Regions from separate parts of the Cobetia sp. 10Alg 146 genome, predicted to be linked through region 1. Evidence: predicted binding sites of a transcription regulator. Region 1 holds the regulator's gene; each other region holds the start of a gene.
The links. Region 1 encodes LexA, which represses DNA repair genes until DNA is damaged. Its sites were predicted from a motif close to TACTGTNTANNTANACAGTA; they were not measured.
Positions count from the first base shown of each region.

Region 1 (6,127 bases):
ATAGGCCTCCAGGCTGCCGGGCGCGAACTGATGGGCAAGAATATCCAGCGCGACCAGCGACCCCATGCTGTAGAGCCACAGAGACAGCGGATGGCGCAGCCCATGCAGCAGCGCGTCATCCCACAGGTTGCGACTCTTCTCGGCATGCACGGCCAGGCGACTGAGCAGAATGCGCTCGCTCAGATGCAGCACGACCACGGCCACCAGCACCAGGGCGAGGTTGATCCCCCAGAGTGGCAGACCGAAGGTCTGCTCCACCCAGTTGCGCAGCGGCTCGACCCAGTGATTGATCATCTCTTCGGCAGGCGCCGCCAGCTTGTCGGCAGCCGCCTCGGTGGCGGATTTCTCAGCCATGTGGAGTCCTTGGGTGACGTCTGGAGGAAAAGCCCCTCAAGGCTGGCTCATTCAGCCAAGCCCGATGGCATGGCCACCTGCTCGAGCGGCTGACTGGCCGCCAGCGCCTCGAGACGTGCATGGGTACGCCGCCAGCGAGACAGCCCCGCAAGGCCCTCGAGCGTGGGGCGGGCGCGCCCGTAGCGCAGACGCGCCTGACGCTTGCCGGCATTGCGCTGCTCATCCCCATCGAGGCTGTCGAGCACGGCACGTGCGGCGGCGGGATCATTGCACACCAGCGCCATGTCGCAGCCGGCATCCAGTGCCAGACGAGCGCGCACTTCCGGCTCGCCCTCGGCCACGGCAGCCGCCATGCCCAGGTCATCGGAGAAGATGGCGCCCTTGAAACCGAACTCCTCACGCAGCAGCCCCAGCCAGCTTGGCGAGAAGCCGGCGGGGCGCGCATCGAAATCGGGGTAGATGACATGAGCCGGCATCACGCCACCCAGGCGATCCGCCAGCGCCGCGAAGGGCTTGAGATCATGCTCGCGCAGCTCGCGGAAGGGGCGGGGGTCGATCACGCGCTCGCGGTGGGTATCCGCCGCGATGCCACCATGACCGGGATAATGCTTGCCGACCGCTGCCATGCCAGCTTCGCGCAGGCCCTCGATGAAGGCGGTACCGACGGCAATCACGTCCTCGGGAGTCGTCCCGAAACTGCGGTCGCCGATGATGGTGGAGCCCGCGACATCGATATCCAATACCGGCGCGAAGGTGATGTCGCAGCCAATGGCGGCCATCTCCATGCCCAGCAACCAGCCGGCGTCACGGGCAAACCCGAGCCCTGACGACTGGGCATCATCACCGCAGCCGTCACAGTCACGTCCCAGGCAGCAATGTGCCAGGGCGCGCATCGGCGGCAGGCGGGTCACGCCTTCGCGCAGCCGTTGCACCCGTCCGCCTTCCTGATCGATGGCGATCAACAGATGTGGATTGACGCGGCGGATCTCACCGCACAGCGCCAGCACCTGCTCGGGAGAAACACAGTTGCGCGCAAACAGGATGACGCCGCCGACGGCGGGGCGTGCCAGTAGTTCACGTTCGTCAGACGTGAGGGTATGCCCCTCGACGTCGAGCATTACGGAGCCCAATGGCTGTGTCATGACATCCTTCCTGTCCATGGCCTGCTGGCCGTGTCATGCGCTGCAAGGCATGGCACGCACGGCAGGGTTTCATGTCGTTACGGGGCTCGGCAGCCTGGAAGACAAGCCTCAGGACAGGCGGCCGGCGCGAGGAAAGGCGCAATTCTAGCCGACTGAGCGCGACTCGAACAGTCGCGAGCACCAGCCGCCAGGCAACGCAGCGTCAGGCATGCAACAGCACTGGCGTTCCGGCGGGCGCATGCTGGTAAAGGCACAGCAGATCCTCATCGCGCAGACGAATGCACCCATGGGAGGCCGGGGTGCCCATCGGCTCGCTGGTCGGCGTGCCATGGAAGTAGATGTAGCGCCGCAGGCTGTCGACGCGCTGTCCCGCCGCGTTGCGGCCACGGTTGATGCCGGCCTCACGACCGCTGAGCCACAGGATACGCGTCAAGATCCAGTCGCGTTCGGGGTGCTCGGCGGCCAGTCGAGGCGTGAACACCTCTCCCGTGAAGCGCCGCCCACGATAGACGGCACCACGCGGATTGCCCTCCCCGATCGCGGCGCGAACCACATGCCAGCCGGTCGGCGTGCAACCGCTGCCATCGAGCTCGCCGATACCGTTGAGGCCGCTGGAGATCGCACAGGCATGCACCAGCGTGTCAGGGTCAGCCGCGGGGGGCGGCGCATCACGACTGCCACTGGGCGCGTCATTGCGTATCTCAAGACGCTGGCGGGTGAGATCCACCGCCACCCAGCAAGCCATCAGCTGGCCGCCTGGGTGACCGCTTCACCATCTCCGAGCGAGGCCGGCAGCGGAGCCGCCATCGCCGCCACCACCACCGGACGCATGTGCTGGATCAGCTCGCGCACACTGGTGTGATGGCCGTATTCGGCCTCTTCGATATCGCGCAGTGCGTCCAGTCCCGAGAAGGTGAAGATCACGCTGCCGAGCATGAAGTGCAGACGCCAGAAGCGCTCGTTGTCTGGCAGGTCCGGCGTCGCAAGCTTCAGGAGCTCGGCGAAGCGGCTGAAGACCGTGCCGTAATGCTCGCGGATGTAGCGACGCATGTGACCCTGCCCCTGGGTATAGGCAAGCCCGAGCAGGCGCATGAAGGTACGCAGGCTGTTGCGCTCGGCCGGCACCTCCAGCACCGTGCGCGCCATCACTTCCAGCAGCGTTTCCAGCGGCACCTGACGACCGGCATGCTGCTGCTCGACACTGTCGAGTGCCGCATGGAAACGCTCGCTGAAGGGGTCGAGATAGCGGGCGAACACTGCCTGGATCAATGACTTCTTGGAGCCGAAGTGATAATTGACCGCCGCCAGGTTGACCTTGGCCTTGCTGGTGATATTGCGCAGCGAGGTTTCGGCGAAGCCTCGCTCGGCGAACAGGACCTCGGCGGTATCGAGGATACGGGTAACGGTATCGGTCTGGGCCATGGGCGGATGCCTTGTCAGGTGATCAGTCACGAGGGGGCACGGGAGTCCTTGTCCCCCCGGGAAACGGCAAGGCCGTGGCCCGGGGGGCGACTCTTCTCATGCAGGTCAATCAAACGACATGTCGGTCTTCACGCACCGCGTGTCAGGCAGCGACTCCGAGGCGGAGGCTGCCACGAGCCGTGTCCCGAGCACAGGACACACAGGGCCTGTGTACCGGTAGCCGGATGCGCCCGACGAACATTCGTTTGAAACAAGGTAATTCTAGCTGTCCATGCCATGACTGGCAATTGCTGGTTGTTTCAAACACTCGACAGCCAAGACCGGCAGGACGCGCATTCACGCGGGACATTCGGGGACGGGATGGTCATGGGGCGTCCCGGACACCCGCTGTCTCGCGTCAGCATGTCGATGTCGACGAAGATGCCGGCAACGTTGCTGCCAAAGCAACCACGATGCCTTGCATGACCGCCATGACTGGATACAATGACAGTTGTATGGATGCACACCCCGTGCCGTCAGCTCAGATGCCGCCCAGGCCAAAGGCAATGCCCATGACTCAGCCGCTTACTCCGCGCCAGCAGGATGTCTTCGATTTCATCATCAAGACCATCAAGTCCTCAGGCTATCCGCCAACGCGTGCCGAAATCGCCCAGGCACTGGGCTTTCGCTCACCGAATGCCGCGGAAGAGCATCTGCGTGCCCTGAAGCGCAAGGGAGCCATCGAGATGGTGCCGGGCACCTCGCGGGGCATCCGCGTGCCGTCTCTGGCCGAGGCGGAAGAGGATAGCGAGCAGGGCCTGCCGGTCATCGGGGAAGTGGCCGCTGGCAGCCCTATCCTGGCCAGCCAGCATATCGATCGCCATTGCCCGCTGCCCAGTGACTACTTCTCGCCTGCCGCCGACTATCTGCTGCGCGTGCGCGGGGTCTCGATGAAGGATGTCGGCATTCTGGAAGGTGACCTGCTGGCCGTGCACCGCACGAGCAGCGTGCGTGACGGACAGATCGTGGTGGCGCGTCTGGGGGATGAAGTGACGGTGAAGCGTTTCCGTCGCGATGGCCATTACGTATGGCTGGAAGCCGAGAACGAGGACTTCGCTCCCATCAAGGTGGATCTGCGCACGGACAGCCTGGAAATCGAGGGCCTCGGCGTGGGCGTGATCCGCGATGGCGGCCTGCACTGATCTCAAGGCTCGCAGGCAGTCTGTCCTCACAGCGCTGACGCGCAGATGACGATTGTCGCCATCAGGGCATCCACGAAAAAACCCGCCGATTGGCGGGTTTTTTCGTGGCAGGCAGACATGCGGGAAGTGCTCAGTGCACCATGCCTTCCGACTGCTCGTCTTCATCATCCTCGCCATCCCACAGGCGGGTGCGGGTGATGGCGTGGTCGATCATCTCACGCGCGACCTCGAAGCGATTGTCACGCAGCAGATCGGCAGCTTCATCGGAGATGCGGATACTCAGAAGTGGCTCACCTTCACTCTCGGCGGCACGCAGGATCACTTCCCCATCTTCCATTTGCACGATTTCAAGTACGGCGGGATCGGACACGTCATTCCTCCTGCACGGCATCCTGAGGATACCGGCGTCGTTGTGATCGTCAGCTTGACGGCGGGCAGGCCCTGCGACTTGCAGTCACTGGCGACAATGCAGAAAAAAGTACGACCACAGCCAGAGCCATGGTCGTACCGGAGAATGCAGGGCTTGCCACAATGCCGCCAGTCTAGCACCCGTCATGCCAGGGCGTCACCTGAATGACAGGTGCGTGACATGCCAGCGCCTTCGGGTCAGGCAAGGCGCGACGCTACCACTCCACATTCGACTCGCGAAGGTGTGACAGCAACGCCTTCATGGCGCTGACTGCCGTGGCGAGACGCTCTGCCAGAGGCGCATTGGCCGCCGCGGCGATGATGAGACCATCGCCACGCGCCTGGCCTTCCTCACGCCGGGCAGCACCGCCCTCTTCATGCAGACGCGTGATATCGGCCACCAGCTGGCTCAACCAACTGTCCGGCTGCGCCTGCAGGCTTCGCAACTGCTCGATTTCCGCCACGGGAGTCGGCGGTGTGGCCAGCCGCTCGCGCCAGCTGCCCTCAGGCCAGCGTGCCGACGCGGCGCACTCCTCGATCAACGAGGCCAATGCCAGCTCCATCAACGCCAGCGCCCCTTCCTCACCGGCCATGCGCCGTGCGACGGCATGCTCATCACGCGTCGCGACGGCCGCCTGCTCCAGCAGCAACTCGGCCTGATACAGCAGTTGATTGGTGCGGCCACGCTGGCTCATCAGCTCTTGGCTCCCTTGCGCTTGTCCTCGACGACCCAACGGCCGTTGTCGAAGGTCGCCTTCCACCCCGTCGCCTTGCCATCTTCGTCCGTCATCACGAACTGCTCCTTGGCCTTGCGCGAGAAACGAATCTGCGTCGGGCGGCCATCGGGGTCTTTCTCCGGCGCCTTGAGGATGAAGTGATACTTCTCCGGGAGCTCGTCGGCATGCGCCTTGAGCTCGCTGACCAGCGGCGGACGCGTCTCGCGATTCTTGGGGAACTGACTGGCGGCAAGGAACAGGCCACTGGCGCCATCACGCAGCACGTAGTGATCCTCGACCTTCACGCAGGCAAGTTCCGGCATGGGGATCGGGTCCATCTTCGGCGGTGCCACTTCACCGGACTTGAGCAGCTTGCGGGTGTTCTTGCAATCCTCGTTGGTGCAGCCGAAGTACTTGCCGAAACGCCCGGTCTTGAGCTGCATGTCGGCACCGCACTTGTCGCACTCGATGACCGGCCCATCGTAGCCCTTGATGCGGAACTGACCCTGCTCGACTTCATGTCCCACGCAGTCCGGGCTGTTGCCGCAGACGTGCAGCTTGCGCTGCTCGTCGATCAGATAGCTGTCCATGGCCGTGGCGCAGATCGGGCAACGGCGCTTGGCACGCAGTGCATCGGTCTCGGCATTCTCATCCGCGTCAGCGGCGACCGCCTCATCCCCCGGCAACAGGTCGATGGTGGTCTTGCAGCGCTCCTTGGGCGGAAGGTTGTAACCGGAGCACCCCAGGAAGACGCCAGTGGAGGCGGTACGGATCTGCATCTCGCGGCCACAGGTCGGGCAGGCGATATCGGTCGGCACCGGCTGATTCGGGCGCATGCCCTCTTCTGACTGGGCGTGATCCAGCTCGGCCTTGAACTCGGCGTAGAAGGCATCCAGCAGTTCAC
Region 1 covers NZ_JARWKT010000002.1:390,062-396,188, forward strand. Annotated here, with positions in the region: gene QD172_RS04640 (mechanosensitive ion channel family protein) at 1-354, opposite strand, end outside; gene nagZ (beta-N-acetylhexosaminidase) at 402-1,496, opposite strand; gene QD172_RS04650 (L,D-transpeptidase) at 1,699-2,241, opposite strand; gene QD172_RS04655 (TetR/AcrR family transcriptional regulator) at 2,241-2,918, opposite strand; gene lexA (transcriptional repressor LexA) at 3,470-4,099, shown strand; gene QD172_RS04665 (hypothetical protein) at 4,230-4,469, opposite strand; gene QD172_RS04670 (DUF6586 family protein) at 4,723-5,202, opposite strand; gene topA (type I DNA topoisomerase) at 5,202-6,127, opposite strand, start outside.

Region 2 (6,127 bases), on a different contig from region 1:
GTGGCGCCGAGCAGATAGTCGCGCAGGCCATCCTCGTAATGCCAGGCCGTCTCGCTGCCATCCGTCTCGGTCAGCACGACCTTGAGCCCCGGGCACAATACCGCCTTGGCGCGCAGCAGGTGACGCAGGCGCGCCATCGCCAGACGCGGACTGTCGAAGTAGCTCTCGTCCGGCCAGAAACGCACCAGAGTGCCGGTATTGCGCTTGCCGACGGTACCGATCTGACTCAGCTCCTCGACCTTCTCGCCATTCTCGAAGGCAATGCGCTGACGCAGACCCTCACGGCAGACTTCCACCTCAAGGCGTGTCGACAGGGCGTTGACCACCGAGACCCCCACGCCGTGCAGCCCGCCCGAGAAGCGATAGCTGTCCTGGGAGAACTTGCCCCCCGCGTGCAGCTTGGTGAGGATCAGCTCGATCCCGGTCACACCATGCTCGGGGTGGATGTCAGTGGGCATGCCACGACCATCATCCGCCACCTCGATACCGCCGTCTTCCAGCAGCTTCACGCGCACTTCCTTCGCGTGACCCGCCAGCGCCTCATCGACGGAGTTGTCGATGACTTCCTGGACCAGGTGGTTGGGCCGAGTGGTATCGGTATACATGCCGGGCCGCTTGCGGACCGGTTCGAGGCCGGAGAGAACCTCGATGGAACTGGCGCTGTACTGACTCATCGCAGCCTTGTGTCCTTGGTGTTGACGTCCGGCAGACGCATCACGGATGGCGATGCCTCTGCCTGATTTTCTGAAGAGAGTCGCCGCTGGCCGAACGATCCGATGACGGATTCATCTTCCTGTCCGGCCCGCACGCCCAACCGTCCTCGACACGTTAGCAGGGTGCGACGTGGAAGGATGTCGCAAGCGACGGGGCCAGACGATGGCCGGCATGCGCCATGATGGCAGGCAGGTACTCCGCCAGTCTGGCAAATCCATGATCCCCTCCCGGCGTGAGGATCAGCCGGCAATCCTGATAGAGGCTTGCGGCATCGTTGACGTCCAATGTCTCGTCCGCCGTGGCAAGCAGCACGAGGGTGCGCTGCGGCGTGACGGGGATCGCTTCCAGTGCGGCCAGCGCCGGACCGAATGCTTCGGTGACGGTGAAGGACTCGCCGGTATAGGGGTTGGCGTGGGTCGACCCCAGCCATGCCGTGACGAGCCTGACCGGGCGCACGGCTGGGTTGATCAATACCGTGCGCGGCCCCTGACGCCATACGCTCTGCTCGCAGCCCTGGGGTCCATCGAGTCGCGCAGCCTCACGCGCGGCAAGCCAGGTGCTCAGAAAGCCACCCATGGAGCTGCCGATCACCACGATGGCGTCGTCACAGGCAGGGTCAGCCGGGTCGAGATCCAACTGCGCGCAGAGCGCCTGATAGGCCTCCTCCACCACCGCCTGCCCGGCAGCGGGTTGAGGTGGGATGTCAGGCGCGACGCAGGGCAGACCGAATTCGGCGGCCGCACGCTTCATCAACTGCGCCTTGGGCGAGCAACTGGCCGAGTTGAAACCATGCAGGTACAACACGCCCCTGACCGGAGGAACGACAACGCCTGCCTGCGCAGGGTAATGGGGACGGCTCATCAGCGCTCCCGACACGCGCGAACCGAACGGCTCACGCTCGGTTCGCGGCAAGGTGTCTAGTGTAAACGATTGATTCCCATATAGGATAGCGAGAATACTGTATAAATCAACAGAGGATGATCGCCTGCGTGATTCCCCGTCAGCGCGGGTCCTGCCCCTGGGCGGCCCACACGGACTCGATCAAGGCACGACTGGAAGCGTCCAGCTGCTCGAAGCCTTCTCCCGTGGTCATGGTCGCTTCCGTCGCGGTGGCGATCTGCTTGCCCAGCTCCACGCCCCACTGATCGAACGGATTGATGTCCCAGATGGTGGCCTGGACGAAGACCTTCTGCTCGTAAAGCGCGATCAGGGCCCCCAGGGTTTCCGGCGTCAGCGCTTCCAGCAGCAGGGTGGTCGAGGGCTGATTGCCACGATAACGCTTGTGATTCGGCTGGGCCTCGTCACCCGGTATCGCGTCATCGCCCAGCATCAGCACGCGCGACTGGGCAAAGCAGTTGGCCAGTGTCAGACGGTGCTGCGCCTTGAGGTGGGCACGGGTCTCGGCGTCCTCGACATGGTCATAGCGACGCATCGGCGCGATGAAGTCACATTCCACTGCCTGGGTACCCTGATGCAGCAGCTGATAGAAGGCATGCTGGGCGTTCGGGCCCAGCTGGCCCCACAGCACCGGGCAGGTGGAGTAATCAACCATCTCGCCATCGTTGGTGACCGACTTGCCGTTGGATTCCATTTCCAGCTGCTCGAGGTAGCTTGCGAAGTATTCCAGGCGGCCGTCGTAGGGCAGGATGGAGTGGGCGCGAATATCGAGGAAGTTGTTGTTCCAGATACCCGCCAGCGCCAGCAATACCGGCAGATTGTCTTCCAGCGGTGCGGTGCGGAAATGCTCATCCAGCTCATGCGCCCCCGCCAGCAGGCGACGGAAGTTGTCCATGCCGACATTGAGCGCGATGGGCAGCCCGATGGTGCCCCACAGCGAGTAGCGCCCGCCGACCCAGTCCCAGAACAGCAGCTGATGTTCCGGTGCGATACCCCACTCGCTCATCTTCTCCGGCTTGGCGGATGCGCCGATGAAGTGCTGGCGATTGATCAGCCCTTCCAGACGGCCTTGCGGGTCGAGGCGTGATTTGAGCCAGTCGCGGGCGGTGCGGGCATTGGACAGCGTGTCGATGGTGGAGAATGACTTGGACGACAGGATGAACAAGGTGGTTTCCGGACTGAAGGACTGCAGGTAGTCCGCCAGCTGTGAGCCATCCATGGTCGAGGCGAAGTGCACGCCGACCTCATGGACACCCTTGGGACGGCAATCGCTCAGCGCGCTCGAGACCATCAGCGGCCCCAGGTCCGAGCCACCGACCCCCAGATTGACCACATCGGTGATCGGCTTGCCGGTGGCACCACGCCACTGCCCGCTATGGAAGGTCTCGACCATCTCGGCGAGCCGCTCGAGGCTCTCGTGGATGGCAGGTACCACATCCTCGCCATCCACCTCGAGCCTTGCTGAGCGTGGCAGACGCAGGGCCGCGTGCAGGGCCGGGCGATCTTCCGAGCGATTGACGTGCTCACCGGCCAGCAGACGCTTGATGCCCTGCTCGACACCGGTTTCCCGCGCCAGCTCCAGCAGCAGCTCCAGGGTCTCCTGCTTGAGCCGCTGCTTGGAGAGATCCAGGCGCAGGCCCGCGGCAGAACGGGTGAAGGTCGTCACTCGATCGCGCCCTTGCGCCGCATCCTCGGCGAACAGGTCCTTCAGGTGCACATCGGCCATCTGCTCCTGATGATGACGCGCGAGGGCCTGCCAGGCCTGACTGTTACGGCGGGCAGAACGTGCAGACGATGGAGTGGACATGGCCACCTCTCTCCTTGAAGTGTCGCGACCGGCCCTGCGTGGCCCGGTCAGAAATCGGTTGATGGAGGCATCATCGGTAAGCCGCGGCGGGTGCGTCAGGCACCTCGAATGCGTAGAATGGCGGGCCCAGCAGGGCACTCAGCCCAGCCGCTCCCCGGCCAATGGCATGTCGCCCAGGCCCTCTGCCCGATGAAGCCTTGATCCATGAGTGATGCATCTTACCGTGACGCGATATTTACGACACCCCTTGACCGTGTTGCCAGCTTCTCCTTCGACGAACAGGTCGTCAGCTGCTTCCCGGACATGCTGCGCCGTTCGGTGCCGGGGTACGGTCAGATCATCGCCATGCTGGGGCTGATGGCCCGCGCTCACCTGCGCCCTGGCGCACGCGTCTATGATCTGGGCTGCTCGCTGGGGGCTGCCAGCATGGCACTGGCACGTGAGATGGCGGCCCAGGACATCGAGATCGAAGCCGTCGATCTGTCCCGGCCGATGGTCGAGCGCGCCAGCCGCGAGCTCGCCGTCGCCTTCCCGGACCATCGCATCAACGTCAGTGAAGCCGATATCCGCACCCTGGAGTACCAGCCTGCCGGAATGATCGTGGTCAACTTCACCCTGCAGTTTCTGCCGCCGCAGGACCGCGACGCCGTGATCGACAAGCTGTTTGCGGCGCTGGAGCCCGGCGGCGTGTTGATCCTGTCCGAGAAGATCATCAGCGACGACCCGGTCGAGAACGCCTGGTTGATCGAGCGCTATCATGACTTCAAGCGCGCCAACGGCTACTCCGACCTCGAGATCTCGCAGAAACGCGAAGCGCTGGAGGACGTGATGAAGCCCGACAGTCTCGCCACTCACCATGCGCGCCTGGCACGCGCCGGCTTCGCGCGCAGCCACACCTGGCTGCAATACCTGAACTTTGCCTCGATGGTCGCTTTCAAAGCCGCCGAATGACCGCTACGCCTGCACGGACCCGACCCAGCGCATGAGCATTTCCCCCTACGATCGTGATCTTTACCGCGCCTTCACCGAGCTTGCCTGTGAGCCAGGCGCCGTCGGTGACGGCTTCGCCCGCTGGCTGGGCGCCCTGCCCGAGCAACTGGCCAAGGGTCTGGACCGCAAGCGCCATGCTGACCTGAAGGCCTGGCACGGGGCACTGGAGAAGCTGCCGACGCTACCTGACGAGCGCGAGGTGCAGCTGGATGCCGACCGTGTGGGCGCTCGCTTCCCGACAGGCCTGAGCACGGGCCAGCAACGCCAGAGCGAGAATCTGCTGCGCGCCATGATGCCGTGGCGCAAGGGCCCCTATCAGCTCGACGAGATCCATATCGATACCGAATGGCGCTCCGACTGGAAGTGGCAGCGCCTCGCGCCGCATCTGTCGGATCTCACTCACCGTCGCGTGCTGGATGTCGGGGGCGGCAATGGTTACCACGGCTGGCGCATGGTCGGCGCTGGTGCCGCCTTCACGCTGGTGATCGACCCTTCCCCGCGCTTCTACTGCCAGTTCCATGCCGTGCGTCACTTCATCGGCGCGGATCACCCCCAGGGGCGCAACCTGCACTTCCTGCCGGTGGGCATCGAGGACGTCCCCGCGAAGATGGCCGCCTTCGACACCGTGTTCTCGATGGGGGTGCTCTATCATCGCCCCTCGCCGATGGACCACCTCTTCCAGCTGCGCGATGCCCTGCGCCCCGGCGGCGAACTGGTGCTGGAAACCCTGGTGGTGGAAGGTGACGTGACGACGGTACTGATGCCCGGCGAGCGCTACGCCGCGATGCCCAACGTCTACTTCCTGCCGTCCTCCCGGGCGCTGGCCCACTGGTGTGAGCGCGCCGGTTTCAAGGACGTGCGCATCGTCGATGAAGCGGTGACCACGCTGGATGAGCAACGCTCGACCGAGTGGATGACCTATCACTCGCTGAGCGACTTCCTCGACCCTGACGACCCACGCCTGACCCGTGAAGGCCATCCGGCACCACGGCGTGCGGTGCTGATCGCCACGCGCGCCTGATCTGCGCAGCACCTTCTCTCCCAGCGATGTCTGCGCCAGGGCAGACGACACCCGGCGGCGGCGCTCATCGAGCACCGCCGTTTTCGTCTCTCGCGTCACACGATGCCCAACCGCCGGGCCTGTCGATACAGATTGCCGCGATCGACCTTGAGCCTGCGCGCGGCCTCTGCCCAGTTGCGATCACTCGCCAGCCAGACCCGCGAGATGTGCTCGCGCTGAAACGCCTCGGTGGCGTCACGCAACCCCAGCGCTTCATCGATGTCCTGCAGGACATGACGCTGCGCCGGGTTCGCTCCCCCCGCCTGAATCGTGCCATGCCCCTCCTGTGCGGCGTGGAGGGCAATGCCACCGGCCTGCTCGTGCGCCACCTCGGCACTCGCCTCCAGCCCCAGCAACTCCGGCGTGATCACCACCAGCTGACGCCCATCGGCGCGCAGGCGCGTCGGATGAGCCCCCTGCGCCAGCCGCGCATGCAGGGCGGCACGACTCAGGCAGTGCTCCAGCTCACGCACGTTGCCGGGCCACGGGTAGTCACACAGCAGACGCTCCGCCGCCGGCGTCAGGCGCAGATTGCCCAGCCCGAGGCGCGTGCGGTTGTGCTCGAGAAAGGTTCCCGCCAGCGCCAGCAGATCCGCTCGTCCGCGCTCACGCAGCGGCGGTACCCTGAGCGGATAGACGCTCAGGCGGTGGTAGAGATC
Region 2 covers NZ_JARWKT010000003.1:20,344-26,470, forward strand. Annotated here, with positions in the region: gene parE (DNA topoisomerase IV subunit B) at 1-674, opposite strand, end outside; gene QD172_RS06105 (YqiA/YcfP family alpha/beta fold hydrolase) at 829-1,575, opposite strand; gene pgi (glucose-6-phosphate isomerase) at 1,715-3,418, opposite strand; gene cmoA (carboxy-S-adenosyl-L-methionine synthase CmoA) at 3,623-4,369, shown strand; gene cmoB (tRNA 5-methoxyuridine(34)/uridine 5-oxyacetic acid(34) synthase CmoB) at 4,401-5,429, shown strand; gene norR (nitric oxide reductase transcriptional regulator NorR) at 5,525-6,127, opposite strand, start outside.
Region 2: the regulator LexA is predicted to act here: its motif matches at 1,671-1,690, upstream of QD172_RS06105 (YqiA/YcfP family alpha/beta fold hydrolase).

Region 3 (6,127 bases), on a different contig from region 1:
AGATAGGCCTCGATATTGGCAAGACTCAGATCCAGTATGTTCTGACGCGCTTCACGACTGATCCAGGCATTGTGGGGCGTGACGATGAGGTTCCATCCGGCCTCAGACGCCGTGCGGCCGTCAGCCAGCGTTGTGAGCAGGGCATGGCCTTCTCGGGGCGGTTCCTCCGGCAGGCTGTCGACGGCCAGTCCACCGAGGTGCCCACGCTTCAAGGCGGCAAGTGCAGCCTCTTCATCGATGATGCCACCGCGTGCACAGTTGATGAGCAGGGCACCGGGCTTCAGCAACGCCAGGGCCTGCTCGTCGATCAGATGGTGTGTCTCAGGCGTCAGTGGGCAGTGCAGGCTGATGACGTCCGCTTCAGGCAGGAGGTGTTTCAGGCTCGGTCGTTGAGACGTCGACTCACTGCCCGGGCGCGCGGCGAAGGTGACGCGCATGTCGAACGCCTCTGCCAACCTGCCCACGGCAGTCCCCAGCTCTCCCTTGCCGACGATCACCAGATGCTTGCCGGCCAGTTGCAGGGTGGGGCGGCCCATCAGGCAGAAGGTATTGCTGCGCTGCCATTCACCGCTCGCGACATCTCCCTGGTAGCCAGGCAGTTGTCCGGCCAGTGCCAGCATCAACATCCAGGTGTGCTGTGCGACAGAGGCGGTGCCATAGGCCGCGACGTTCATGACGCGTATGCCTTGCGCCCTTGCCGCTTCCATGTCGATGTTGTTGGTGCCGGTGGCCATGACGGCGATCAGCTTCAATGTCGGCAGGGCCTCCAGATGCTGCGCCTCCAGGCGTACCTTGTTGACCAGCACGATCTCGGCACCCTCCAGACGCTCCACGACCTGCTCGGGCAACGTGGCATCATGGCAGACAAGCCCATTGACCCGGTCCTTCAGGCGGCTGAAGTCAAGGCCGTCGCCAAGTGATGCCATGTCGAGCATCACGGCCTGCGGGCCAGCACCAGCGGCAGCAGTAGGGGGAGTTGCAGATGCGAGTTGGGGATCAGACATCGGTGTCCTCATGACGTGAGACGGCCGGGCGGCAGTGAATGAGGCCTGACCCTGGCCGGGCATGACGGCGCATTGCCGGGAATCTATCGAGGTGTTGCCCCGCAAGGGGCCGAGCACGCTATAATGTGGCCCTTTCGCTTTGACTTGAAAGACGTTCAACTGGCCTTATTGTACGCGTTCCGAAGCTGTGCTTGAGATGTCACTCATATTGATGTCTCCGGCACGTCTGATGCAAGGGCGCCGCAAGGCATAACATTGTCATGGTCCGCGACTCGCATTCATGCGCTCGGGACCAGTATCGTCAGGAAAAAACCATGCCGATCTATGAATACCACTGCAAGGCCTGTGGCCATCGGATGGACAAGTTGCAGAAGATCAGCGCCGCGCCGCTGACGGAATGTCCGGAATGCAAGACGGACCAGCTGGAAAAGCTGGTATCCGCCGCCGGTTTCCGTCTGGCGGGCAGTGGCTGGTACGAAACGGATTTCAAGTCCGGCAGCAAGAAGAATCTGGCCGGAGGTGGCGATAGCTCGTCCTGATGTCTCCCGTCATCAGGCCAGCTGTCATGCCTGCCATCCATGTGCAAGGTCATGCATGAGTGGCAGGCATCTCCAGCGTCAGGCCCTCTGAGACAGACGCGCACCAGTGCGTCGATCACGAATTTGAGCAACAAGGAATCAACATGCGCAGCCACTATTGCGGCAAACTGAACGAGACCCTGATCGATCAGGATGTCACTCTGTGCGGGTGGGTGCACCGCCGTCGCGACCACGGTGGCGTCATCTTCCTCGACATGCGCGACCGTGACGGTATCGCCCAGATCGTCGTCGATCCGGACACCGTCGATGCCTTCGCCACTGCCGACAAGGCGCGCAGCGAGTACGTCCTGCGCATCAAGGGCCGTATTCGCATGCGCCCGGAAGGCACCCAGAACCCGAACATGCCGACAGGCATGATCGAAGTGCTGGCCAAGGATGTCGAAGTGCTCAACACCGCACAGACGCCGCCGTTCCAGCTGGACGACCACAACAAGGTCGGTGAGGAAGTTCGCCTCAAGTATCGTTATGTCGACCTGCGTCGTCCGGACATGATCGACAAGCTGCGCCTGCGTTCACGCATCACCCACAGCGTGCGTGCCCAGCTGGAAGCCCTGGGCTTCCTCGACATCGAAACCCCGATTCTCACGCGTGCCACGCCGGAAGGGGCACGTGACTATCTGGTGCCGAGCCGCACCTATGCCGGCAGCTTCTTCGCGCTGCCGCAGTCTCCGCAGCTGTTCAAGCAGCTGTTGATGGTCGCCGGTGTCGATCGTTACTACCAGATCGCCAAGTGCTTCCGTGACGAGGATCTGCGCGCCGATCGTCAGCCGGAATTCACCCAGATCGACCTCGAGGCCAGCTTCGTCGACGAGAAGGACATCATGGGCATGACCGAGACCATGATCCGTGGTCTCTACAAGGAAGTGCTGGATGTCGAGCTGGGCGACTTCCCGACCATGCCGTATTCCGAAGCCATGCAGCGCTTCGGTTCCGACAAGCCGGACCTGCGCATCCCGCTGGAGCTGGTCGATGTCGATGACCTGATGAGCGGTGTGGACTTCAAGGTCTTCTCCGGCCCGGCCAAGGATGACAAGGGCCGTGTCGCCGCGCTGCGTGTGCCGGGCGGTGCCAGCCTGTCACGCAAGGAAATCGACGCCTACACCAAGTTCGTCGGCATCTACGGTGCCAAGGGCCTGGCGTGGATCAAGGTCAACGAGCGTGCCAAGGGCATCGAGGGTCTGCAGTCGCCGATCGTCAAGTTCATGGAAGACGTCGTGGATGACGTGCTGGACCGCTGTGGCGCCGTCGATGGCGACATCGTGTTCTTCGGCGCCGACAAGGCCAACATCGTGGCCGAGGCCATCGGCGCGCTGCGCGTCAAGCTGGGCGAAGACCTCAACCTCTACACCCGCGAATGGGCACCGCTGTGGGTCGTCGACTTCCCGATGTTCGAAGCCGATGCCAACGGCCGCCTGAGCGCGCTGCACCACCCGTTCACCGCGCCGTCCTGCACCCCGGAAGAACTCAAGGCCGATCCGGAAGCGGCACTGTCTCGCGCCTATGACATGGTCATCAACGGCACTGAGCTGGGTGGCGGTTCCATCCGTATCCACGACCAGGCCATGCAGCGTACCGTGTTCGAAGTGCTGGGCATCGGCGAGGAGGAAGCGGAAGAGAAGTTCGGCTTCCTGCTCGACGCGCTCAAGTTCGGCGCGCCGCCCCATGGTGGTTTGGCCTTCGGTCTCGATCGTCTGGTCATGCTGATGACCGGCGCCAAGACCATTCGTGAAGTCATCGCCTTCCCGAAGACCCAGAGCGCTGGCTGCATGATGACCGACGCCCCGGGGGAAGTCAGCGGTGAGCAGCTCAAGGAGCTGAACATCCGTCTGCGTCAGAAGGTCAAGGTTGAAGAGGAAGGCGGTCAGGCCTGATCCAGGCGAATGACCCCGGGGTGATCAACCTCTCCTGACAGGCGCCATCAGCGCCCGGGAGAGGGGGAGTCCCGCGCAAGCGGGCAAGTGACCCCCGGCAAGGCGGTGTGAGACTGTTACCTGCAGATGATGCAGGCAATGACAGTGTCGCACCGCCTTTTTTGTGGCATTGTGGCTGGTTATATACACAGTAAGCACGAAAGACGACAGGGGTGGAGAGGCAATGAGTGTGAGACGTGAGGCGGTGGCATGATCATTCTTGGCATTGATCCGGGGTCACGCCTGACCGGTTACGGCGTACTGGACGTCTCGGCGGCTCAGCCCCGCTATGTGGACAGTGGTTGCATCCGCATGTCCCAGGTCAGCCTCGACCAGCGGTTGGCGCAGATCTACGCCGGTATCAGTGAAGTGATTGCCATGCATTGCCCGGCGGAGTTCGCCATCGAGCAGGTCTTCATGTCCAAGAATGCCGACTCCGCGCTCAAGCTCGGTCAGGCACGTGGGGCAGCCATCGTGTGTGCGGCGAACCACGGCCTGCCGGTATCAGAGTATGGGCCGCGACAGATCAAGCAGGCTGTCACGGGATCGGGTGCAGCAGACAAGGCGCAGGTCCAGCATATGGTGACCCATACGCTCAAGCTCTCTGCAACGCCTCAGGCGGATGCCGCGGATGCTCTGGCCATCGCGCTGACACATTGCTTTGCACGCATGCGACTGACCCCGAGCAGCGCGCAGCTGGAGGCGTTGGGCCTGGGGGCGGGTGCAGGGCGCAAGAGTACCCGCGCACGACGCAGCAGTAGCTGGCGTGACTTTGAGCCGGGCAAATGAGGTGTCTGCTGGTCACGTAGGGTCTGAAGAGTGTCTGGTCAGGGGCTGAAGAGAGTGGGGAGCAGACTCCGGCGTGTGCCGAAGACGGCCTCTACAGGCGAGAAGTGACAAGCCCGCTTGCGCCAGATACGCTATCGTTATCAATAAATTCCAATTTTTCAGTCACTTGTAGGCTTGTTTTCACGATGTCAGGCAGCATCTTGCGTTCTGCTGGCATCCGCATGCTGCCTGCATCTGGCCTCATGGCAACAAGTGACTGTCAGATTCATGCGACAAAATCGTCGTGACACTCGGACATGCCGCCTGCACGTTATCTTTGGTAGGCTTGCCCGCATCGCAACAACCCGTGCCGCCTGACACCTGATGTGATGAGCAGGCGGCACTGAAGACTCAAGGACAGCCCGAAACATGATTGGACGTCTGACCGGGCGTTTGCTCGAAAAGCAGCCGCCTCATCTGGTACTCGATGTACAGGGTGTGGGCTATGAACTTGAAGCCTCCATGAATACCTTGCTGGGTTTGCCGGCTGTCGGGGAGGACTGTCAGCTGTTCACCCATCTGGTCGTGCGTGAAGACGCCCAGTTGCTCTATGGCTTCGGCAAGGAGCCGGAGCGTCGTCTGTTCCGGGAATTGATCAAGATTTCCGGGGTCGGGCCGCGCCTGGCGCTGGCGATTCTCTCGGGAATGGAGCAGGCCGATTTCATTCGCTGCGTGCACGACGAAGACAGTCGGGCACTGACTCGCTTGCCCGGCGTCGGCAAGAAGACGGCGGACCGCCTGATCATCGAGATGCGCGACCGGCTCAAGCATTGGACGATTCCGCAGGACGATGGTCTGTCGGAAATGGCGCGCGCTTCGCAGCCACAGCCGCCGGTTACCCATCCCCTGGCCGACGCCGAAGCCGCTCTGGTCGCGCTGGGCTACAAGCCGGTCGAGGCGGCCAAGATGCTCTCGGGACTCGAGACAGGTGCCTCCACGGAAGCCCTCATCAAGGCGGCGTTGGCCCGCAAGATGGCCAGCTAGCGCACGTGTCTCGTGCCTGATAGCGTGAATGACAGAATAGGCACGATCTGATTGGATTTATTGACTAGGGAATGGCCGGCGACTGGGGTAGAAAGTGCGCGCTTGATTGCATTGGCGCAAGATCATTTCACTGCCTCGGTCAGACCACCTCTCGCCACATGATTCATGTCTGCAGCATGAGTCATCAGGAGTTGAGCAAGCATCATGATGGAGTCGGATCGACTGATCTCCGCGGCCACGCATGATCCGGAAGAACGGATCGATCGCGCCAATCGGCCGCGAACGCTGAATGAGTATATCGGTCAGCCGATCGTGCGCGAGCAGATGGAAATCTTCATCAGTGCCGCTCGCGGTCGTGGCGATAGCCTGGATCACACCCTGGTATTCGGGCCCCCGGGACTTGGCAAGACCACTCTGGCACACATCATTGCCAGTGAGATGAGCGTGGACATCAAGTCGACGTCCGGACCGGTTCTGGAGCGGGCAGGTGACCTGGCCGCCATGCTGACGAATCTCCAGGAAGGCGATGTACTGTTCATCGATGAGATCCATCGGCTGTCACCGGCGGTCGAGGAAGTGCTGTATCCCGCGATGGAGGACTATCAGCTGGATATCATGATCGGTGAGGGCCCGGCTGCCCGCTCGATCAAGCTGGAATTGCCACGATTCACTCTGGTGGGGGCGACGACCCGGGCTGGGCTGTTGACCGCGCCCCTGCGAGATCGCTTCGGCATCGTTCAGCGCCTCGAGTTCTACGATATCGAGTCGCTGACCGGTATCGTCTCGCGCAGCGCGAAGCTGT
Region 3 covers NZ_JARWKT010000001.1:69,015-75,141, forward strand. Annotated here, with positions in the region: gene QD172_RS00255 (D-2-hydroxyacid dehydrogenase) at 1-1,004, opposite strand, end outside; gene QD172_RS00260 (zinc ribbon domain-containing protein) at 1,319-1,543, shown strand; gene aspS (aspartate--tRNA ligase) at 1,687-3,474, shown strand; gene ruvC (crossover junction endodeoxyribonuclease RuvC) at 3,724-4,302, shown strand; gene ruvA (Holliday junction branch migration protein RuvA) at 4,711-5,325, shown strand; gene ruvB (Holliday junction branch migration DNA helicase RuvB) at 5,530-6,127, shown strand, end outside.
Region 3: the regulator LexA is predicted to act here: its motif matches at 3,648-3,667, upstream of ruvC (crossover junction endodeoxyribonuclease RuvC).

Region 4 (6,127 bases), on a different contig from region 1:
ATCGCCGATCCGCTTGAGCAGGCCTTGCAGTTCGAAGGGGTAGTCACCCTCAATCAAGCGCTGCACTGCCGCCTGGCGCTGGCCGATCTGGGTCTGATCGCGCAGCGGGCGGTTGAGCCAGCGCTTGAGCAGGCGTGAGCCCATCGCGGTAGCAGTCACGTCCAATACGCTGGCCAGCGTGTTGTCGCTGCTGCCGCCAAGATTGGTGTCGATCTCGAGGTTGCGACGGCTGGCGGCATCGATCACGACCGAATCGTCGCGACTCTCGACGGCCAGCGCCGTCACGTGGGGCAGACCGGTGCGCTGCGTGTCACGCGCGTAGTCGAGCAGGGCACCAGCAGCGGTGACCGCGCAGGTCAGATGACTGCAACCGAAACCATTGAGGTCCTGAACGCCGAACTGATCGCAGAGCAGGCGCAACGCGGTCTCATGGTCGAAATGCCAGTCGCTCTGACGGGTCAGGCCCGGGCGTGAGGCAAGACTGCTTGGCAGTTCACGACTCTCGCCGACCATCAGCTCGGCGGGTGACAGACGCTGGATCTCGGCCAGCAGTTCTTCATCGCCATTGACTTCCAGTACGCTGAAGCGTCCTGAGGAAAGCTCCAGTGCCGCCAGGCCCCAGGTCTCACCGTCTCGATGCAGCGCCACCAGCAGATTGTCACGGCTGGCATCCAGAAGCGCCTCGTCATGCAGGGTGCCCGGTGTGACGATGCGCACCACCTTGCGCTCGACGGGGCCCTTGGTGGTCGCGGGATCGCCGATCTGCTCGCAGATGGCCACGGATTCGCCCATTTTCACCAGGCGTGCCAGGTAACCCTCGGCGCTGTGATAAGGCACCCCTGCCATGGGAATGGGGGAGCCGCCGGAGCTGCCACGTGCCGTCAGGGTGATATCGAGCAGTTGCGCGGCTCGCTTGGCGTCCTCATGGAACAGCTCATAGAAGTCGCCCATGCGATAGAACAGCAGCACACCGGGGTGCTCGCGTTTGATCTTCATGTACTGCGCCATCATCGGCGTCATCTGGGGCGCGCTGTTCTTGGCCATGGCCATGGACTTCCTTGACTGCACTGCAATGGGAAAAAGACGCACATGCGAGAACACGGCATGCGGGATGCGCGATATTCTACGGACTGGCGCGGCCGGCTCCAATGCCTGTGATGCCTCCTGCTCGCTTCCCTTTTCCTCAGACCACTTCTAGAAAGGAGTTCGTTCATGGCCCGATTGACGGATACGACGTCCGAGGCACCGGATGCGAATGCACTGGCCGAGCAGCTGCAGGCGCTGGCATTGGCGCGCGGAGTCCAGATCACTGCTGCAGAGTCATGCACCGGGGGCGGCGTGAGTGCCGCGATCACGGCGATTTCCGGTAGCTCCGGCTATTTCGAGGCGGGCTATGTGACCTACTCGAATGCGGCCAAGCGGCGTCTGCTCGGCGTCAGCGAAGCATCGCTCGCGGACTTCGGGGCAGTCTCCGAGGCCGTCGTGCGCGAGATGGTCAGGGGAGCGTGTCGTGACAGCGGTGCCGAACTGGGGGTGGCAATCAGTGGGGTGGCGGGTCCGGGAGGCGGCAGTGAAGAAAAGCCCGTGGGGACGGTGTGGCTGGCATGGGGCAGTGAGGCGCGACAGCAGGCGCGGTGTTTCCACTTTCCGGGAGACCGGCAGGTCGTGCGCGACGCTGCCGTGAGGGTGGCATTGCAAGGCTTGATCGAATGCGTGGAAGCCTGGCAGGGCTGAACTGGTGAGGCTCGAGACGCATGCAACCCTCTGCGTTGAGACTGCTGCCTGAAAAAGCGCATCACCGGACTGGCAGAACGATGAAACATGCGGCATCATACTGTCCATGTATACAGGGTTTTGCCATGACAGCCCAGCCGCTAGGCTGACAGTCTCTGCATCACCCGAAGCTTGAGAATTTCCTATTTCAGGTGGTTGCCCATGCGGCGCCGCCGTTCGACAGGAGGCCACATGGCACAGGACGACAATCGTACCAAGGCGCTGAACGCGGCGCTGTCCCAGATCGAGCGCCAGTTCGGCAAGGGCGCCGTCATGCGCATGGGCGATGCCCCGCGTGTGGCCATCCCGTCGGTATCCACCGGGTCTCTGGGCCTGGATATCGCGCTCGGCATCGGTGGCCTGCCTTTCGGTCGAGTGGTCGAGATCTACGGTCCGGAATCCTCGGGCAAGACGACACTGACGCTCTCGGTCATCGCCCAGGCCCAGAAGCAGGGCAAGGTGTGTGCCTTCATCGATGCCGAGCACGCGCTGGATCCGTCCTACGCCGAGAAGCTCGGCGTCAATCTGGACGAGATGCTGGTCTCCCAGCCGGATACCGGTGAGCAGGCACTCGAGATCGTCGACATGCTGGTGCGTTCCGGTGGTGTCGACGTCATCATCGTCGATTCTGTGGCAGCCCTGACGCCGCGTGCCGAGATCGAGGGTGAGATGGGTGACTCCCACGTCGGCCTGCAGGCGCGTCTGATGTCCCAGGCGCTGCGCAAGGTGACGGGTCACATCAAGAATGCCAACTGCATGGTGGTGTTCATCAACCAGATCCGCATGAAGATCGGGGTGATGTTCGGTAGCCCGGAAACCACCACCGGTGGTAACGCGCTGAAGTTCTACTCGAGTGTCCGTCTCGACATCCGTCGTACCGGCTCCGTGAAGTCCGGCGATGAAGTCACCGGTAACGAGACTCGCGTCAAGGTCGTGAAGAACAAGGTCGCGCCGCCGTTCCGCCAGGCCGAGTTCCAGATTCTCTACGGCAAGGGCATCTACCACGCCGGTGAGGTCATTGATCTGGGCGTGCAGTGTGGTCTGGTCGGCAAGGCAGGTGCCTGGTACAGCTACCAGGGCAGCAAGATCGGTCAGGGCAAGGCCAACTCCGCCCAGTATCTGGAGGATAACCCCGCGATCATGGAAGAGATCGAGAGCCAGATTCGCGCCCAGCTGCTGGCTTCTCCGGAAACCAAGGAAGAGGCCAAGGAAGAAGTGGTCGCCGAAAATGAAGATGATCTGGATCTCGATTGAGACCTGCTCGAGAACGTGTTCATTGAGCGCTGATTTCAGCGCCTTTCAGTGATCTGCAGCGCCCGCCCCGTTTTCGGTGGCGGGCGCTGTGCGTTTTGCACCGGGGATTTCGCCATCTTGGGTGCCTCTCCAGAAAGGAGCGCCAACATGCACGATCAGGAAAGAGAGACCGTCGGGCCGGACTATCAGCCCCTCGATGTCGGCGCGATGACGCCGCAACGGCGTGCCCGCAATGACGCCATCGCACGTCTGGCACGCCGCGAGCACAGCCGTCGCGAGCTGCACGACTATCTCAAGGAGCGCGACTACCTGCAGACCGTCAGCGATGATGCGCTGGCGGAGCAGTCCGCGAGTGGCGAGGAGGGCGCCGAGACGCGCTTGAGTCGTGATGAGGTCGAGCTGCTGATCGAGGAAGTGCTGGAGCGTCTGGTCGAGGAAGGCCTGCAATCCGATGAGCGCTTCGCCGCCAGCTTCCTGCGGACACGGGTGCTGAGGGGGCAGGGCCCCAGGCGTATCCAGCAGGAGTTGCGCCAGCGTGGCATCGACAACGAGACGTCAGGTGCCGTGATGCGTGCTGCCTGTGATCCGGTGCCTGATGCCTTTGGACATGTTGATGCGGTGGACTTCTTCGAGCTGGCGCGCGAGACGTTGGCAAGGCGCTTTTCCTCAGCGGGCGAGGGTCACAAGGAGCGTGCGCGCCGAGAGCGCTTCCTGCTCCAGCGCGGCTTCGACTACGAGCAGTTGCGCTACGCCATGGAGTCCGCCTGGACGGAAGACGAGGCGTGAGGCCAGCCATTGCCCGGGCAATGGCTCGGAACGCGCAAACCGGTCACTCAAGCCATTTCCCCCCCTTTAGCTTGCGCGAACAGGCGTTATACTAGGTCGTCTTGCGACGGCACGGGGCAGGCGCCTTCTTTCATGCTTTTCATTGCACCTCCATGCATTCCCACATGGATGAATATGCAGAAACCATGCGGAAGTCATGCAGAAGAAGACCCCCGGAGCGTCTTTACGCACATCGCTACGGAACATCTATGAAAAGCGCAGAAATCAGAAACGCCTTCCTGACCTATTTCGAGAAGCAGGGGCATACCATCGTTCCCACCAGTTCTCTGGTGCCGAACAACGACCCGACCCTGCTGTTCACCAACGCCGGCATGGTGCCCTTCAAGGATGTCTTCCTGGGCCGTGATCCGCGTGGCTACAGCCGTGCCACCTCCGCACAGCGCTGCGTGCGCGCCGGCGGCAAGCACAATGACCTGGACAACGTCGGTTACACCGCACGTCACCACACTTTCTTCGAGATGCTGGGCAACTTCAGCTTCGGTGACTACTTCAAGCGCGAAGCCATCCAGTTCGCCTGGAAGTTCCTGACCGAAGAGCTGGGCCTGCCGAAGGAGAAGCTGTGGGTCACCGTGCACGTCAGCGATGACGAAGCCCGTGACATCTGGTTCAACGAGGTCGGCATCGATCAGAACCGCTTCTCGCGTCTCGACGAGGACAATTTCTGGCAGATGGGCGACACCGGCCCCTGTGGCCCGTCTTCCGAGATCTTCTATGATCACGGTGAAGACGTCGCCGGTGGCCCGCCGGGCAGCCCGGACGAAGATGGCGATCGCTACATCGAGATCTGGAACCTGGTCTTCATGCAGTTCGATCGTGATGCCGAAGGCACGCTGAACCCGCTGCCCAAGCCGTCCATCGATACCGGCATGGGGCTGGAGCGCGTCGCGGCCGTGATGCAGGGCGTGCACTCCAACTACGAGATCGACCTGTTCCAGAATCTGCTGGCGGCGGCGGCCGAGATCATCGGTCACGACAACATCACCACTCCCTCGCTGCGCGTGGTGGCGGATCACATCCGTTCGTGTGCCTTCCTGATCGCCGATGGCGTGCTGCCGTCCAACGAAGGGCGTGGCTACGTGCTGCGCCGCATCATTCGCCGTGCCGTGCGTCATGGTCACAAGCTGGGCGCGCGCGGCAGCTTCTTCTACAAGCTGGTCGCGGCGCTGGATGCCGAGATGGGCGATGCCTATCCGGAACTGCGCTCTGCGCGTGAGCAGATCGAGCGTGTGCTGCTCAAGGAAGAGGAGCAGTTCGCGCGTACGCTGGAGCACGGCATGAAGCTGCTCGAGGAGGCCATCGCCGAGCTGGATGGCAATACCCTCGACGGCGAAACCATCTTCAAGCTCTACGATACCTACGGCTTCCCCTACGACCTGACCGCCGACATCTGCCGCGAGCGCGAACTGATCCTCGATGAGGCCGGTTTCGAGGCCGCGCTGGAAGCTCAGCGTGAGCGTGCACGTGCTGCCAGCAATTTCGGGGGCGACTATTCCGCCAACCTGACGCTGGAAGGCGAGACGCAATTCACCGGCTATGATCACCTCGAGGGTGAGGCGACCGTCACCGCGCTGTTCGACAGCGAAGGCAATGCGCTCGAGCGTCTCGAGGCCGATACCAAGGGCATCGTGGTACTCGATACCACGCCGTTCTATGGCGAGTCCGGTGGTCAGGCGGGCGATACCGGTTATCTGCATCTGGAGGGCGGCCGTTTCCAGGTCAGCGATACCCAGAAGCAGGCCGGACATCATCTGCATCACGGTGTGCTGATCGAAGGTTCGCTCGCGGTGGGCGACGCGGTGCGTCCGCAGGTCGATGCAGATCTGCGTGCTGCCTCCGTGCGCAACCACTCCGCCACGCACCTGCTGCATGAAGCGCTGCGCCAGGTGCTGGGTGAGCACGTCCAGCAGAAGGGCTCGCTGGTCACGGCCGAGCGCCTGCGCTTCGACTTCAGTCACTTTGAGGCGATGACCGCAGAACAGCTCTCCGAAGTCGAGCGCATCGTCAATGTGCAGATTCTCGCCAACGCCGAGACCACCATCGAGTTCATGACTCTCGATGAAGCCAAGGCGCGCGGCGCGGCGGCACTCTTCGATGCCAAGTATGGTGAGCAGGTCCGCGTGCTGACCATCGGTCAGGATGCCTTCTCCATCGAGCTGTGTGGCGGGACTCACGTCAAGCGCAGTGGTGATATCGGTCAGATGCACATCATCGCCGAGACTGGCATCGCCTCCGGCGTGCGCCGCATCGAAGCCAT
Region 4 covers NZ_JARWKT010000007.1:80,154-86,280, reverse strand. Annotated here, with positions in the region: gene mutS (DNA mismatch repair protein MutS) at 1-1,044, opposite strand, end outside; gene QD172_RS13170 (CinA family protein) at 1,213-1,734, shown strand; gene recA (recombinase RecA) at 1,966-3,027, shown strand; gene QD172_RS13160 (regulatory protein RecX) at 3,175-3,813, shown strand; gene alaS (alanine--tRNA ligase) at 4,062-6,127, shown strand, end outside.
Region 4: the regulator LexA is predicted to act here: its motif matches at 1,833-1,852, upstream of recA (recombinase RecA).